DNA from 3 places in the Paenibacillus sp. HJGM_3 genome. Region 2 is predicted to be linked to each of the others. Evidence: riboswitches for the same ligand, from Rfam matches in the RefSeq annotation. Region 2 holds a riboswitch; each other region holds the start of a gene.
The links. A riboswitch is a leader RNA that binds a small molecule or an ion and turns the genes downstream of it on or off. The one in region 2 is predicted to bind cyclic di-AMP.

Region 1 (4,749 bases), on a different contig from region 2:
CGACTATCCTATGGTGGGAATAGGCAAATGGTGCGGTGTTGGGTGGGAGGAGGCGCATGTAAGGCAGGCAGAGACGTATTGGGCAATGGCAGACTGTTCGCTCCCGCGGTCAACCTGGCTTCTGGCTCGGTTATAGACGTGTTGCTTGGATCGCACAGGCCTTCGGCATGGTGGCAACACGTCTATAAAGGTCGCTCTCCAGCTCAGCTTGACCGCGTCCGCTCAGGTTTGCCCCTGCCCGTAGCGGGCGCCTCTCCCACTTAGGTGGGAAGGGCAGTAAGGGCGGGTGCGCTATCGTTGCACTTAGCGCCTGGTTTGGGGCATCGCCGGCAGCCTGACCGCCCACAGTTAGGAGGCTTGTGGCATTGAAGGATGCTTCTGCTCTCTCCATGGTCATTTCTACTCTACACATCTCCGGATCCCATCTTTCTCCGCTTTTCAACGCTCCTGGTTCCGACTCCTATATGCCGACGGCCAGCTGCGCCCCCGCCCCGCGCAGCAAAAAGCCCGGCCTAGCTTGACTCCGCAGAGGCGGAGCAAGCTGGGCCGGACTTTTAGGAGCCCGAGCCGCGAGAGGCGGCGTCAGCGCGCGGAGGCGATCGCCCGGCTCAGGCGGGCGAATTCGTCCAGGCTGAGCGTCTCCGCCCGACGCGCGGGATCGATGCCGCAGGAGGCCAGGACGGCCTCCAGGCGGGTGCGGTCGTCGCCACGGAAGAACGCGGCCCGCAGGTTGTTTGCGATCGTCTTCCGCCGCTGGACGAAGCAGGCTTGGACGACTTCGAAGAAGAACGCTTCGTCGTCGGTCTCGACCGCGGGCTTGTCCCGCAGCCTCAAGCGAATGACGGCCGAATCCACATTCGGCTGAGGCACGAACACGGTCGGCGGCACGATCTTGACGATCTCCGGCACGCAATAATACTGCACGGCGATGCTAAGGCTGCCGTAGGCCTTGGTACCGGGAGGGGCCGACATGCGCTCGGCCACTTCCCGCTGGATCATGACGACGATGTTCTCGAGCGGCAGCTTCTCCTCGAGCAGCTTCATGATGATCGCCGTCGTGACGTAATAAGGCAAGTTTGCCACGACGCTGACGCCGGAGCAGTCGCGGAAGCGGGTGTCCCACAGCTCCGCCAGCGACAGCTTCAGCACATCCCCGTGCACGATGTGCGCGTTCGGGTATGGTTCCATGGTCTCCGCCAGCACCGGCAGCAGCCGCTGATCGATCTCGACGGCGACGACGGTCTTCGCCGCTTCTGCCAGCTGCTGGGTCAGCGCGCCGATGCCCGGCCCGATCTCCAGCGCGCCCTTCGTAGCGTTCAGCTCGGCGGCATCGACAATATGGTGCAAAATGTTCAGATCGGTCAGAAAATTTTGCCCCAAGCTTTTCTTAAGCACGAGCGAGTGCTTCTTGATTAACTCCTTCGTCCGTCTGGGGGAAGAGACCCGTTCTATCATCCGGCATTCACAATCCTTCGTTAGGGAATCCTTGCTCTACCGCCGCCCGAAATTCGTCTTTCGTAATGCGAAACATCGCGCACCGCTTCAGAAACTGTTTGCCGTTGCAGCACCCGATGCCGAGCCGCTCTCCGACCAGGAGCCGCCGGCGGGCGGCGTCCGGGTGCACGAGCAGGCCGGCCTCCATTAGGTCGGTCTGCGTGACAGGCTCTCCAGCCGAGGCTCCCGCCGCCAACTCGCCTCCCTCATAGTCGGTCCTCACCTGCTCCAGCGCCTGGCGGATCGCTTCATCCGAGGCGTTCTCCACCCCGATATCGCCCTTCTTGGTCGCCTGCTGCTGAGTGAGGAAGGCATGCTTGCACCCGGGAACGCGGGCGGCGATGATCCGGCGAATGCGTTCCCCGGCATGATCCGGATCGGTGAACACAATCACGCCTCGCCGTTCCTGAGCGAGTGCGATTCGACGGAGGACGGCATCATCGATGGCCGACCCGCCGGTCTCGATCGTCTCGGCCTGCACCGCGCGCTGGATGGCGATCGTATCGTCGCGCCCTTCCACTACAATGACTTCTCGAATCACAAGTGCGAACATCCTTTCCAATAAGCAACAAAAAGAAGAGGGGCGGTTCTCCTCTTCTTCCTGCTCCAATTATTTACACTATACCCGAAAAAGGGCCGTTTCATCAAACCTCAAAAAGGGGAATTAATTCGTAGCCGGCTTATCTTTGCCGATAACATAGACCTTGTATCCCCGCTTCACGCCGAACCGTTTGGCGTAATCGAGGCTGTCGAAGTAGACGTCGATCGTATTGCCTTTAATCGCGCTTCCGGTATCTTCGGCTCGGCGCAGTCCGATGCCTTCGATATACACCCACCAGCCGATCGGAATGACCTTGGGGTCAACGGCAATCGTGCGTCCTTCCGTCACTCGCGTCCCGGAGAACGTCATGCCGTATTGGGGATGCTCACTGGACTTGCCCACATCGACGGTGTACGCCGTAAGGGTCACGTTGTTCAGAATCTGCTTATACGCAAACGTCACCCCATTCTTCGATACTTCATCGATATTGGGCGAAGCGGCGGATAAGACTACCACGGGGTTTTTGGTGCCGAGCGCGACGACTTTGTTGACGCTTTCCTCGGCGACTTTCATATCCACAACGTTCTCGGCGACGAGCACGCCGTCTTCGAATGTCTTCTCTATCTTTTTGGCCAATACGCCTTCTTTGCCCTCGGACACCGTCTGCTCTTTGCCTTTGAGCAGGTTCGGGTCGTTTTGTTTGACCGTCTCGAACGGAATCGCTTCCGTCTGATCCTCAACAATCTTGCTGACTCTGACGACTTGCACCGTATCGTTGCCGGCGAGCGGCGATTCCAGAGCGGGAGTGACCTTATCCAGCTCTCCGAGCGATACGTTCAAGTCCTCCAGAGCGGCAGCAACCGTTCTTCCTGTCGTGTATCGGGTTTCCGTGTTGCCATCGGCCGTCAATTGAATCGGATAGGCATGATCGATCACGACAGTGTCCCCGTGCTTCAACTTCGCCTCGAGAGGCAAGGACAATCGATCATGAGCCCCAACCGGGATGGCCAGTTCATCCAGTAGGCGTTGCAGGACCCATTGCTTGGTGCTCACAACGGTTTCTTGTCCATTCACAACTACGGATACGCTCTTGGTAGCCGTACCGTACATCAACACCATGAACATGAAAGTCATAGCGATCGAAAACAAAGCGACGCCTGAAATCAAACGCAAGTTTTCTCGCTTCCATCGCAATGCGAAGGTCATGCTGGATGATCGCTTTACATGGGGTTCTCCTAGTTGAATACCTCCCACTTCTTCGGTCCTCCTTAAGCCCCGCCGTCGAGTGTTAGCTAGATCGGAATTGACGCGACTCTAGAATATGGTAGTGCCGTCTCTCCTTCACTTGTGTGATTTTGGGCCAAACCGCCCCCTCCCATGTGTATGAGAGGTAGTGACCCGTTATCCCTGGGTGAAGGAAAAAATTTCCTTTGGCGCTTTAACGCTGTACCGGGCAATCAAAACAAAAAAGCCGTAGAAGAGGAACTCTTCTCGGCTCTGCGTACTATGCTGACAAGCATAGCTGCCCGACAAAGTGCCCTCTCTCTTCACGCTTACGAGGTTAGCTGACGGATTCGGACGCGAGAGTCGCCCTATTCGCTGCACCAGGCTTCCGCGCCCAGGCCGCAAAATTCACCCCAATAACCCTTGATGGTTCCCCCGTTTTTCATTTCTGAAAACTCAGCGATTGGAAATTGATAGCAATATGAAGTTAAGTTATTATGAAGGTTAGTTTACGATGTTCCTCCAAAGCTGTAAAGCGAGGTCACCAGGTAAAATTAAACAAATCCCTGAATTTTGTGTGATTAATCACACTTTCTGAATGAAAATGCTCTCTCTCGCTCCTGCATGCTCCTGTTTTCTAAAATATTAGGTCATTACTGTAGAAAAATAGGTAAAAATGTACTTGAAATTCCCGAAAATGATAGGATAAAAGCATCAGAACTCATTTCGTCACCGGAGGCGTGTTTAATGGCAGCGATCTTGCAAGTGGAAAATCTGTATGGGGGCTACTTTCTGGGGAAGCCGATCTTGCACGACTTATCGTTCAGCGTGAACCCGGGAGAGATGATCGGGCTGATCGGCTTGAACGGAGCCGGGAAAAGCACCACGATCAAGCACCTGCTGGGGCTGCTCCAACCGCAGCGGGGAGAGATCCGCATCAGCGGCCGCCGGTCGAGCCGGGAGGAGCCGGCCTACCGTTCGCAGCTGGCGTACGTGCCGGAGGCACCGGAGCTGTACGCGGAGCTCACGATCCGGGAGCATTTGCGGCTGAGCGCGATGGTGTACGGGCTCGAGGAGGCCGAATTCGAGCGCCGGATGCAGAGATTGAGCGAGCAATTCCAGATGAGGGACAAGCTGAACAGTTTCCCGCAGCAATTGTCGAAAGGCATGAAGCAGAAGGTCATGATCATGTGCGCGTTTCTTGTCGAACCGCCTCTCTACATTATAGACGAGCCGTTCCTCGGCCTGGATCCCCTCAGCATGCGCTCGCTTCTGGAGCTGATGGTGGACCGCAAGCAAGAAGGGGCCAGCCTCCTGATCAGTTCGCACATCTTGTCGACGATTGAAAAATATTGCGACCGCTACATCGTGCTGCATCAAGGCCGTTCCATCGCCTCCGGGACGCTGTCCGAGCTGAAAAAGCAAGCGGGAGTCGGATCGGCCGACACGCTGGAGGATACTTTCTTCGCCTTGATTGGGGAGGGCGGGCA
Region 2 (4,749 bases):
CGTTGAAAGACCTGCATTCCGCTGATTTCATCGTAATAGACAGTCCTCCCTGCGTAACCGCCGAAGCCGGAAGCCTGTCGAACGTGCCTCTTCTCCGCTCGAGCTTCTCGGACCGGTATTTCGGACAGACGCTACGCTTGAGCTGGGAGCTGTGGTACGACAGCCTCGGGACGCGGCTCGTGGCGGACCGCGGCAGCCTGGATCTCGATTGGGACGGGTACGGGGTATCCCCGCTGCAGCCGCTTGCCGTGCACATGCCGGATTGCGATGCCGTCGCTGTGCTGGCTCTCCGTCTGCATACGGAGGAGGGGGAGGTCGTGACCCGCAATTTCACGACATTCGATGTGCGGAGCGGGCAGGCCGGCGGCCGGTATGAGGCGACCGGCGTGACGATCGGGGTGCCGGTCGGCCAATTCGCGAGCCACACGTTCCCCCACCAATGGAGCGCGATCCAAGGCCACAAGGCGAACGGAGCCCGGAGCGGCCGGTTCGACTACGAGATCGAGCTGCCGAGTCGGGAGGAGCTGCCGTTCCTCGGGAACGTGGAGCTGGTGTTCGAGGCGAGCGCCAAGCGCCTCCTGGCCCGGAACGTCGAAGGAGACAGCTACGCGAAGCCGGATATCTCGTTCATGCACGGAGCGGACGCGAATACGGAGCGTAATCCGAACACGTACTACATGACCGACGAAGAGCGTCACGAGTCGCGAATCCAAGTTTGCATCGACGGCGAGCCGATCGAGTCGTTCCTCCTGCCCGACGATCCGGCCGATAGCCGGGGCGTGCTCTCCTGGCACTATCAGCCGGTCTCGAACAAGCTGGACGAGGCGGGCTCATACGGGTACTTGTGCAAGGTCGCGGTTCCCGGACGCATCGCCGCCCGGCTGGAGCGGACACGCCGGCTGAAGCTCTCGCTGCAGGCGGATGAGGGTGGGCTGGCGCTGTACGGGCGCAACGCGGGGCGGTATCCGATCGACCTCCTCGTCCGCTGCGAATAACCCGCATGAAAAAACGGCTGTTCAAGGGTTTCCCTCGAACAGCCGTTTGCGCATTTAGCGGATTTGACCGCAAGCGATCCGGTCGCCGGAGTCGCCGGCGGGGTCGGTCTTGTAGTCGTCCGCCTTCTCATGAATTACGAGAGCCGTACCGCCCTCCTTGAGGAGCGAGTTCGGCTTTCCTTTTTCCAGCGTCACGTTGGGGTCGAAGAACTGGGCCTGCGCCTTCCCATCCGCGGTCACGACCAGATTCGGCAGATCGCCGGCGTGATAGCCCTTCGGATTATTGAATCCGTGCTGCTTGCCGGTCGGATTGAAATGGCTGCCGGCCGACTTGAAGTCCGGGGCCTTGCACTGGCCGGTTTCGTGAAGGTGGATGCCGTGCGCCCCCGGGGCGAGCTGGGCGGCATCGACTTCGAACAGGACACCGTGGCTCATCGGCGTCAAGCGGGCCGATCCGATTTTCGTGCCTTGGCCGTTCACGATGTCTATAGTCATCGGCTGACCCGCCGACGTCTCTACCGCCGACGAGTGGGTGGTCCGCGCTTGACCGCAGCCTGTAGCCGCCATTGCGCCTGCGAGCAGGAACGCGGCTAGCATGATGGATCGTTTCATTGAAGCTACCTCCTGTGTATTGAGTGGATCAGCTACATTATTTACCACCTGCGGCCAGAATACTCATCGTAGCGGAGGAATTTGTAGATGCATGTCGAATGTGGCTCCAATCAAGTTTCAGTATGGGTTTCATGAAATAGCGGAACGGTTGAAGCATAGTGGGGCTGTACCTTGACGCTGTTCCGGAGTTTCGGCAGCAAGCTGAATCGGCTTGAGGCGGTGGTCCGACCGGGTGTACTATAAGGGGGTAGGTTTGTTATAGCTAACTAACTCACTAATCCATCGAACAAGGAGTGGATCGTATGATCGGTCAAACGGCTTCGGCCGGATTCCAAATCGGGGTTCGCCGGACATTCCCCCTTACCCAGCAAGAAGCTTGGGACTTGCTGCTCACTCCGGAAGGGCTCGCGCTCTGGCTGGGCGAACTACGCTCCCTGGAGCTGGAGAAAGGGCACAAGTACTGCACCTCGGAGGGAACCTGCGGGGAGCTGCGCGTCGTGAAGCCGCTGCATCAGCTCCGTCTCACCTGGCAGCCGGAGAACTGGAGCAGCCCTTCTACGCTGCAAATCCGCGTGATCCCGAATCCCAAGCGCGCCGACGCCACCACGATTAGCTTTCATCAGGAAAAGCTGGAGAACAGCGTCATGCGGGAGCGGATGAAGGAGCGTTGGGAGGATGTGTCCGCCCAGCTTCTGGAGGTGGCTCAGTCCATTCAAGCAAAGCGATAATGCAGGTAGTATCGAACTACAAGTCCAAACCGATTCAACTTCCGCTCTAAGTCGGAAAAAGAGGCTGTCGATTCATTATGGAGGCTCATCGAACGGATGCAACTTGCGCTCTAGTTTGATTTCACAAACTTCCCCCAACACCGACTCCAATTGGATAAAATCGAACTACACGTCATACGGATCCATGATAGGGCTTCTTAAGCTCGAAATTGTACGATTGTCCTCTCGGTAGACAACGAAGCGTTGACTGCGGAGGGGATTTTTTATGAAAGTTTAGAACCAAAATCTGTGGGGTGACTCTTTTAGTTAATGAGAGTAGGATTAAAGGGCCGAATCAAATGAGTGAACCGGTCTACTGGCCGTTGTTCAATTCTTTGTACGGGGGATGCTTTATAGCTGATTTCCCTGATTGGGATCAGCAGGGGTGAATTTTCATTCCCTCATTTCGAGATCGCTCGGAATGATGGGGAGAATAGGGTTTCCTCGACCCGAACCCGTCAACTAACCTCGGAGGCAATACGATTTCTTGGAGGAGCCTACACATGTTCAAAAATAAGATGTTTACCAAGGGAGTTATTACCCTTGCCAGTGTTCTTGCATTAACAGGAGTTGGACAAGCTTCTGCATTCGCCGCAACCAACGATGCATCATCGATCACTTTTCCAGAAACGGTTCCGAGTATTGAGCAAGCGGCAAATCTGGATAAATTAATTGAAGCGGGCAAAACACAGCTTGGCGTCAAATGGCGCCAAAGCAAGCAGCAACCGGGTTATGGGTTTGATTGCTCGAATTTCACTTCCTGGGTATATAAAAGTGCATTAGGCATTGAGTTTTCCGGTTCATCGCGCGAACAACGCTACAACAGTAGTATTGGCTATCAGGTGATCCTTGACTCTGAGGACAAGTTCAAAAATTTGCAAGTCGGAGACGTGTTGTTCTTTAAGAACTCGGCCGATCCTGGCGACGGTTCCTTAAACCAGTCTACAAGCGGCGGCGGTGGTCATGTCGGAATTTATGCAGGTGAGATCGACGGCAAACATTACATCCTCCAATGCGGGGGCGGGCGTGGCAAAGTGACGTTTGAACCGATGGAAGGGACATGGTTCGCTCGATCTTTGGTTTATGCCAAAAGAATCGTCTAGAAACAATTACAAGAGACACCCTCACAGGTGTCTCTTGTTGCTCTCCGAAGGTTTTTAAGCGCCGGCTTTCAATTGCTCGTCCTTGCCCTTCAACCATTGCTCCAGCATGTCGACCGTCATGCTCTTCAACATGTCTGCATGATCATGGATGGCGTGATGCCACATGGCGGCTTCGACCTTATAAGCGTTGTCGTCCGTGACCGTGAATCCGCAGTTGCAAGTTAAAGTTTTCATAATAAAGTCCATCTCCTTAAATATAAATATCGTTAATCGTTGCTCGACATAGGCGCTTCCGACCAAGGATCGACGCCTGGGTCTTGGCCTTGGGCTAGCATCTCCAGGCGCGTCATATAATGCGTCCAGCCCTGAGTATGGGAGGCCATCTCCGTTGCCGGCAAGTCGGAATGGATCAAGTGCAACAGAGTGCCCTTATCGCGCGGCGTCAGCTGGAACGTAAGCGTGCTCGATCCCGGCGGGACCAGCTTCGACTTCTCCCAGCCCCATGTCATAACAATTCGCTCATGGGGAACAATTTCCTTATACTCACCCAGAGCGATGTCGCTGCCGTTAATATCGATCCGGTACTTGCCGCCGATCCGGGGCTCCAGGAGCACATGTCGTCCCATCCACTGTACCAGCTTGTCCGGATCGGTGAAGAACGAGAAGAGCGTCTCCGGCCGGCATTCGATGTAGATTTCTTTGGTAATCGTCTCACTGCTGCTGATTGTCATCTTGCAATCTCCTTTCCTCGGCTTCTGCCGCTTCCTTCAGACGCAGCAAGCTGTCGTCCCAGAAGCTGTCGATGTACATCTTCAGTTCGGCGAACCCGGTCCTCCTTATGCCGTAATAGCGTTTCGTACCGGCCCGCCTGACCACGACGAGTCCGGCCTCTTCAAGTACCTTGAGATGCTGCGAAATGGCGGGCGCCGAAATCTGGAATTGCGACGCGATGGCGCTGGCGGGGAGCTCCCCGTCCCGGATGAGATGCAGGATCTCTCTGCGCCTGGGTTCCGTTATAGCGTGAAGGGCTTTATCGATCATGTCATTAATTTAGCACATACTTAATTTAGTGTCAACTTAATAAATATTGTTCATTTTTTCCTCCTAGTATATGCTGATCTTGTACCAATGAATCTGAGGGGAGGCAGCGCAGCATGGTAGACGTGCAAACCGAAATCGTCATTCGCCGCACCCGCGACGAAGTGGCCGAGTACGCCGCGAATCCGGACCACGCTCCGGACTGGTACGTCAACATTCAATCGGCCGAATGGC
Region 3 (4,749 bases), on a different contig from region 2:
CGCGAGGATGTCGGCATCGCTGACACACGCGGTCACGCCGTTCGTGCCGCGAATCGCGTAGTGCAGCGCCTTTTTCCAGCTGGGCGGATAGCCGATGTTCAACGCGGAGGCGACCGTGTGCGGGTGAAGCTCCGGCTCGAGCCCGAGCTCCGGCACAGGCACGGGTGCCGGTGCAGCGGGTGCGAACTCTTCGCGATCGGCCTGTGCACCGAGTGCGGCGACGAGCCTGTGGAACGGCGCGGCGCCTTCCGCCTGCACGACTGCCACCCGAGGCAGCCGGTCGATGAAGCCGAGGGCATACAGATCGCGCAAGCCTTTGCCCAAGGCGGTTGCGTTGCTGAGTGCGCCGCCGGGGACGACGATCCAATCCGGCAGCGTCCATCCCAGCGTGTGCGCGAGCTCGTACACGATGCTCTTCTGGCCCTCGATCCGCCAAGGGTTGATCGAGTTCACCACGCAGGCGCCCGTGGCGCAGGCGCCCGTGGCGCCGCCCCCCGCCTCCCCCCGCAGGAGGGAGGCGATCCCGGCGTCGTAGCCGGCGCCGGTCAGTGACACGACGCGCGCCCCGTAGGCTCGCGTCTGATACAGCTTGCCGGCGGCGACGTGCGCGTCCGGCAGCAGCACGACCGCCTCGGCGCCCGCCATTGCGGCGTACATCGCGAGCGACGCCGACGTGTTGCCCGTCGACGTGCAGACGAAGCGGCGATGGCCTTCGGCCATCCCGCGCGAGACGGCAGCCGTCATGCCGTTGTCCTTGAACGAGCCGCTCGGGTTCTCGCTCTGCGCCTTCAGCAGCAGCCGGCGCACGCCGGCATATTTCGCGACGCTCTCCGGGGCATACAGCCCGGTGTTGCCTTCGTACTTCGTCACGATCGACTCGAGCGGCAGTTCGGGGTCGATCAGCTCCTTGTACCTCCACACCCCGCTGGCGTAGGGGGTCATACGCTCAGCCAGACGTGCGTCGAACAGCCGCTTCAGCCGCTCGGCATCGAGGCCCCGGACATCGAGCTCGACGTCGTACAAACCCCCGCAAGAGCATTGCAGAGGATGGGATTGCCCTTGCTCCTGCACTTGCATTTGACTATGCCCATGACCCTGCCCTCGCCCTTGCCCTTGCGCCCGCGGCTGTCCGCAATCCCAGCAAATCCAGGTTATCGTCATCTTGCAGCCCTCCTGTGTATTGGTGGTGGTGTTTAGCTCCACAATACATCAGCACGATTCATAAAACTAATATATAATAATACTCTATATATAAATATAATTTATGAGAAACAGGAGGGACTCGGATGAATTTGCATGCGCTGAAGCTCTTCCACACCGTAGCCCGCGAAGGCAGTGTGACCCGAGCGGCCGAAGTGTGGCGCATCAGCCAGCCGGCGGTCACGATTCAACTGCGCAATCTGGAGCGGGAGCTGGACCTCCCGCTGTTCGAGCCGAAGGGCAGGGGGATTGCCCTGACGGAAGCGGGGGCGATGCTGGCTGAGCAAGCCCGGCGGCTGTTCGCGCTCGAGGAAGAGATCGAGACGAATGTTGCGCTCCACCGCGAAGGCAAACGGGGTAAGCTTCGGATTGCGGCCACGAGCCTGCCTGCCCACCGCCTGCTGCCACAATGGGCCGCCGGCTACAAGATGCGCTATCCGGACGTAGAGCTCGTCCTGAGCTCCTGCAACAGCCAGGAGGCGGGGGAGCGGCTGCTCGGCTATGAGGCCGACCTGGCATTCATCGGCAGCGGCGAAGCTTGGCCGGAGCAGATTGATCGGGAACTCCTATTGGAAGACGAGATGGTGTTCGTCGTGCCGAGCGGCCATTCTTTGGCGAATAAGGAAGCGGACCTGGAGACGATGATGCGGGAGTTTTTTCTCGTGCGGGAAGCGGGCAGCTCCGCTCGCGACAGGCTGGAGCGGCTGTGCCGGGAACGGGGGCTGAGGCTCAGGATCGGCCTGACGTTCAACGGGATATCCGAGATGATCCGGGCCGTCGCCGCCGGCTATGGAGCGATGTTCGTGTCGCGGCTCGAGGTTCAGTCCGCCCTGTCGGACGGCGAGGTGGCCACCGTCCGGGTGCGGGGGGTGTCGCTTACGAACCCGATCCACATGTGCCGGCGCAAGGGGGAGACGCTCACGCCGACGGCACGCCATTTCGCAGCTTGGGTTCGAGAGCAGCTCGCCCGTTAGCCCCGGACAGAATACAAGCCCGGCACGGCGGGTAGTTCCGCAGCGTGCAGGGCTTGTGGGGTCACTCCAAAACTTTTGCTCAGAGGGTGTTTCAATTGGTGTAGTCTGCGGTTAACTGATTGTAGAGGTCGTCCCACAGAATACGGCGAGCGGATACGTACGTCTTCACGTAGTACTTCTCGCTCAGGTTGTTCTTCACAATGCCCTTGTCCGTGGCAGAGTGGATGAACACGCCATCGCCCAAGTAAATGCCCACATGGGAGATGCCGGAGCCGTCGGTGTTGAAGAACACGAGGTCTCCTTGTCTCAGGTCCTCTTTCGGAATCCAATACCCTTCCTTGTTCTGGGCCTTGGATTGATGGGTGAGCTCGTAGCCGAACTTGGCGAACACGTACTTGGTGAAGCCGGAGCAGTCGAAGCCGGTCTCAGGCGACATGCCTGCATACTTGTACTTCGTGCCTACCAGCTCGTCCACGGTGTGTTCGAGGACCGTTTCTGCGGAAGCGCTCCCAAGTTGAAAGCAGAGCAGCATCGCAAGACTGACGAACAACAAAGAAACCTTTTTCAAACAACAAACTCCTTCCAGAGCCTACGAGGTTAGCTGAGGGTTCGGTTGAAGGTTCCCTATGATCACTTTGAAGCGAGATCAATTCACCCGGATTGGTTCCCCCGTTTCCCGATAACCGGGAATTCGGCAAATATCGATTGTTTTTTCGTTCCGGCAGTATATATTCGCCTTGGTCTGCCAAAATCCTCCTCTCTCAGCAAAAAAAATCGCCGAAATGCAAAAAAAGCCCGAGATCCTTAGCGGATTTCGGGCTTTTAAGGGTAAAAACCGAACTATGTGCCGTGATTTTCTGTAAAATGGTGGTATTGCGTCGAAACGGCCCACAGCTTGAACAGCATTTTCAGCACATGGAACGCTTGATGCAGGATCAGGGCGGAGATGCCGGCCCACCATAGCGTTGCGGTTAAAGTCAAAGCGGTCAAGAGCCCCGAGAACAGGAGAAGCAGGGAAGCGAGCACGAGTGCTACGGGGAACCGCCGAATGAGGACGCCGATTGTGTCGAGCGTTGGCGCTTGCGTCGTACGGCCGATCATGATGTACAGGAAGATCAAATGGATCATGTAGCCGTAGGCGAACATGCCGACGATCCAGGGCGCGAGCTGCGAGAGCAGCTGCTCGTACGAGGTGAAGGCGTGAATCGCCCGCTTGGCGATAGGAATAAGCCAGTATAGCGGAATGACCGTAAAAGCCATCTGCAGCACGTAGTACAGGCTGAAGGGACCGCTCAGTTCCTTCACCCCTCGGAAGAAGCGGTAGCCCGCGTTCAGGTGGGTGTTGTGAATGGAGTAGAAGATCCCGGCGTTGATCATCGGGGTAAGCGCCATTCGAATCAGAATTAGTGCGCATAAAGTCCATAGGTAAGGATGGCTTATATTCGTCTTCACGAGTTGGAATTCCCCTTCGGCGAGGAACAGGTGCGTTGCAGTACTCGGCAAGTGGCCGCCGGGATAGCGGTGCATGAGCGGGACGACGATCGACTTGACGAACAAGAGCAGCATCAGCCCCCAAACGAATTGATACAGCCATAGCACGATCAGCAGAAAATATTGCGAAACGGTCGTTCGGAACCCGTCCTTCAAATAATGCAGCATCGCTTTTTGCTCCTTCCCCGCCAGGGCTTACCAGGCGACCCCGTCTACTAACGTCTCGATCAGCTTTACCAGCCCGATGTTCCATCGGACCTTCCATTGCTCATCCACCTGGGTTTGATAAAAGTTGTTCATGCGTTTGTTCTCCAAAATCAGCGTGTGCTGCGGATCGATGGCGACCCACTCCAGCGGGGCGTTGCTCGTAAGCGTGAACAGCACTTGCGCGTCGTGGCCTTCCCATGTGCGATCGACGGTAGAGCCGTCCGTAAAATGGAACTGGACCGGAACGTTCTTGTAGGAAGCCCCGAGCTTCCGTATGACTACGCTGTTCTCGTATACGCTCTGGCCGTCCACTTTCGTTCGTTTCGACAGCACCTTATCGACGGTATAATCCGCCATCATGCCGCCGTAGACGAATTGATCGAAGAACCCGCTCCAACTAGACTTGGTGACGTCCTCCAGCGTTTTCTGGAAATCCGCAGTAGACGGGTGGCGGAAGCTCCACCTTTCGAAATATGTGCGCATGACGCGCTGCATCGTTTTCGGGCCGATTTGATCCTCAATGCCCTTAAGCACGAGCTTGGCCCGGGTGTATACGTTGTCGGCGTAATTGCCGTGCGTCGGATAGGCCCAAGCATTTTGCTTCAGAGGAGCCGGAGAGGTCATGTAGCTCGATTCCAGCGGGAGGTTCGGTTTTTCGCCGAATTCGTTCTCCATCACGAGGTCCTCGGCATAGGACGTGAATCCTTCGTCGAGCCACGCCTCCTCGAATTCATTGCTCGCAACCATGCCGTACCAATACTGGTGGCCGATTTCGTGGACGATGACGCGCTCCAATCCGTATCCGCTTCGATCGACGGAGGCATCCCAGCTCGTGATCAAGGTGGGGTATTCCATGCCGCCTGCACCGTTCGCTCCC

Region 1: linked by a shared signal. The riboswitch ahead of ACI5FR_RS28790 (resuscitation-promoting factor) and the one ahead of ACI5FR_RS09380 (C40 family peptidase) in region 2 are both predicted to bind cyclic di-AMP.
Region 3: linked by a shared signal. The riboswitch ahead of ACI5FR_RS18800 (C40 family peptidase) and the one ahead of ACI5FR_RS09380 (C40 family peptidase) in region 2 are both predicted to bind cyclic di-AMP.

The regions. Positions count from the first base shown of each region.
Region 1 is NZ_JBJGED010000035.1:12,755-17,503, reverse strand. It holds gene rsmA (16S rRNA (adenine(1518)-N(6)/adenine(1519)-N(6))-dimethyltransferase RsmA) at 583-1,455, opposite strand; gene rnmV (ribonuclease M5) at 1,463-2,035, opposite strand; gene ACI5FR_RS28790 (resuscitation-promoting factor) at 2,159-3,289, opposite strand; cyclic di-AMP (ydaO/yuaA leader) riboswitch at 3,570-3,731, opposite strand; gene ACI5FR_RS28785 (ABC transporter ATP-binding protein) at 4,007-4,749, shown strand, end outside.
Region 2 is NZ_JBJGED010000006.1:197,150-201,898, reverse strand. It holds gene ACI5FR_RS09395 (glycoside hydrolase family 2 protein) at 1-995, shown strand, start outside; gene ACI5FR_RS09390 (superoxide dismutase family protein) at 1,050-1,607, opposite strand; gene ACI5FR_RS09385 (SRPBCC domain-containing protein) at 1,910-2,335, shown strand; cyclic di-AMP (ydaO/yuaA leader) riboswitch at 2,653-2,866, shown strand; gene ACI5FR_RS09380 (C40 family peptidase) at 2,878-3,477, shown strand; gene ACI5FR_RS09375 (hypothetical protein) at 3,532-3,711, opposite strand; gene ACI5FR_RS09370 (SRPBCC family protein) at 3,744-4,208, opposite strand; gene ACI5FR_RS09365 (ArsR/SmtB family transcription factor) at 4,189-4,518, opposite strand; gene ACI5FR_RS09360 (SRPBCC family protein) at 4,632-4,749, shown strand, end outside.
Region 3 is NZ_JBJGED010000017.1:35,480-40,228, reverse strand. It holds gene ACI5FR_RS18810 (threonine synthase) at 1-1,077, opposite strand, end outside; gene ACI5FR_RS18805 (LysR family transcriptional regulator) at 1,287-2,174, shown strand; gene ACI5FR_RS18800 (C40 family peptidase) at 2,266-2,742, opposite strand; cyclic di-AMP (ydaO/yuaA leader) riboswitch at 2,746-2,881, opposite strand; gene ACI5FR_RS18795 (hypothetical protein) at 3,015-3,833, opposite strand; gene ACI5FR_RS18790 (M1 family metallopeptidase) at 3,861-4,749, opposite strand, start outside.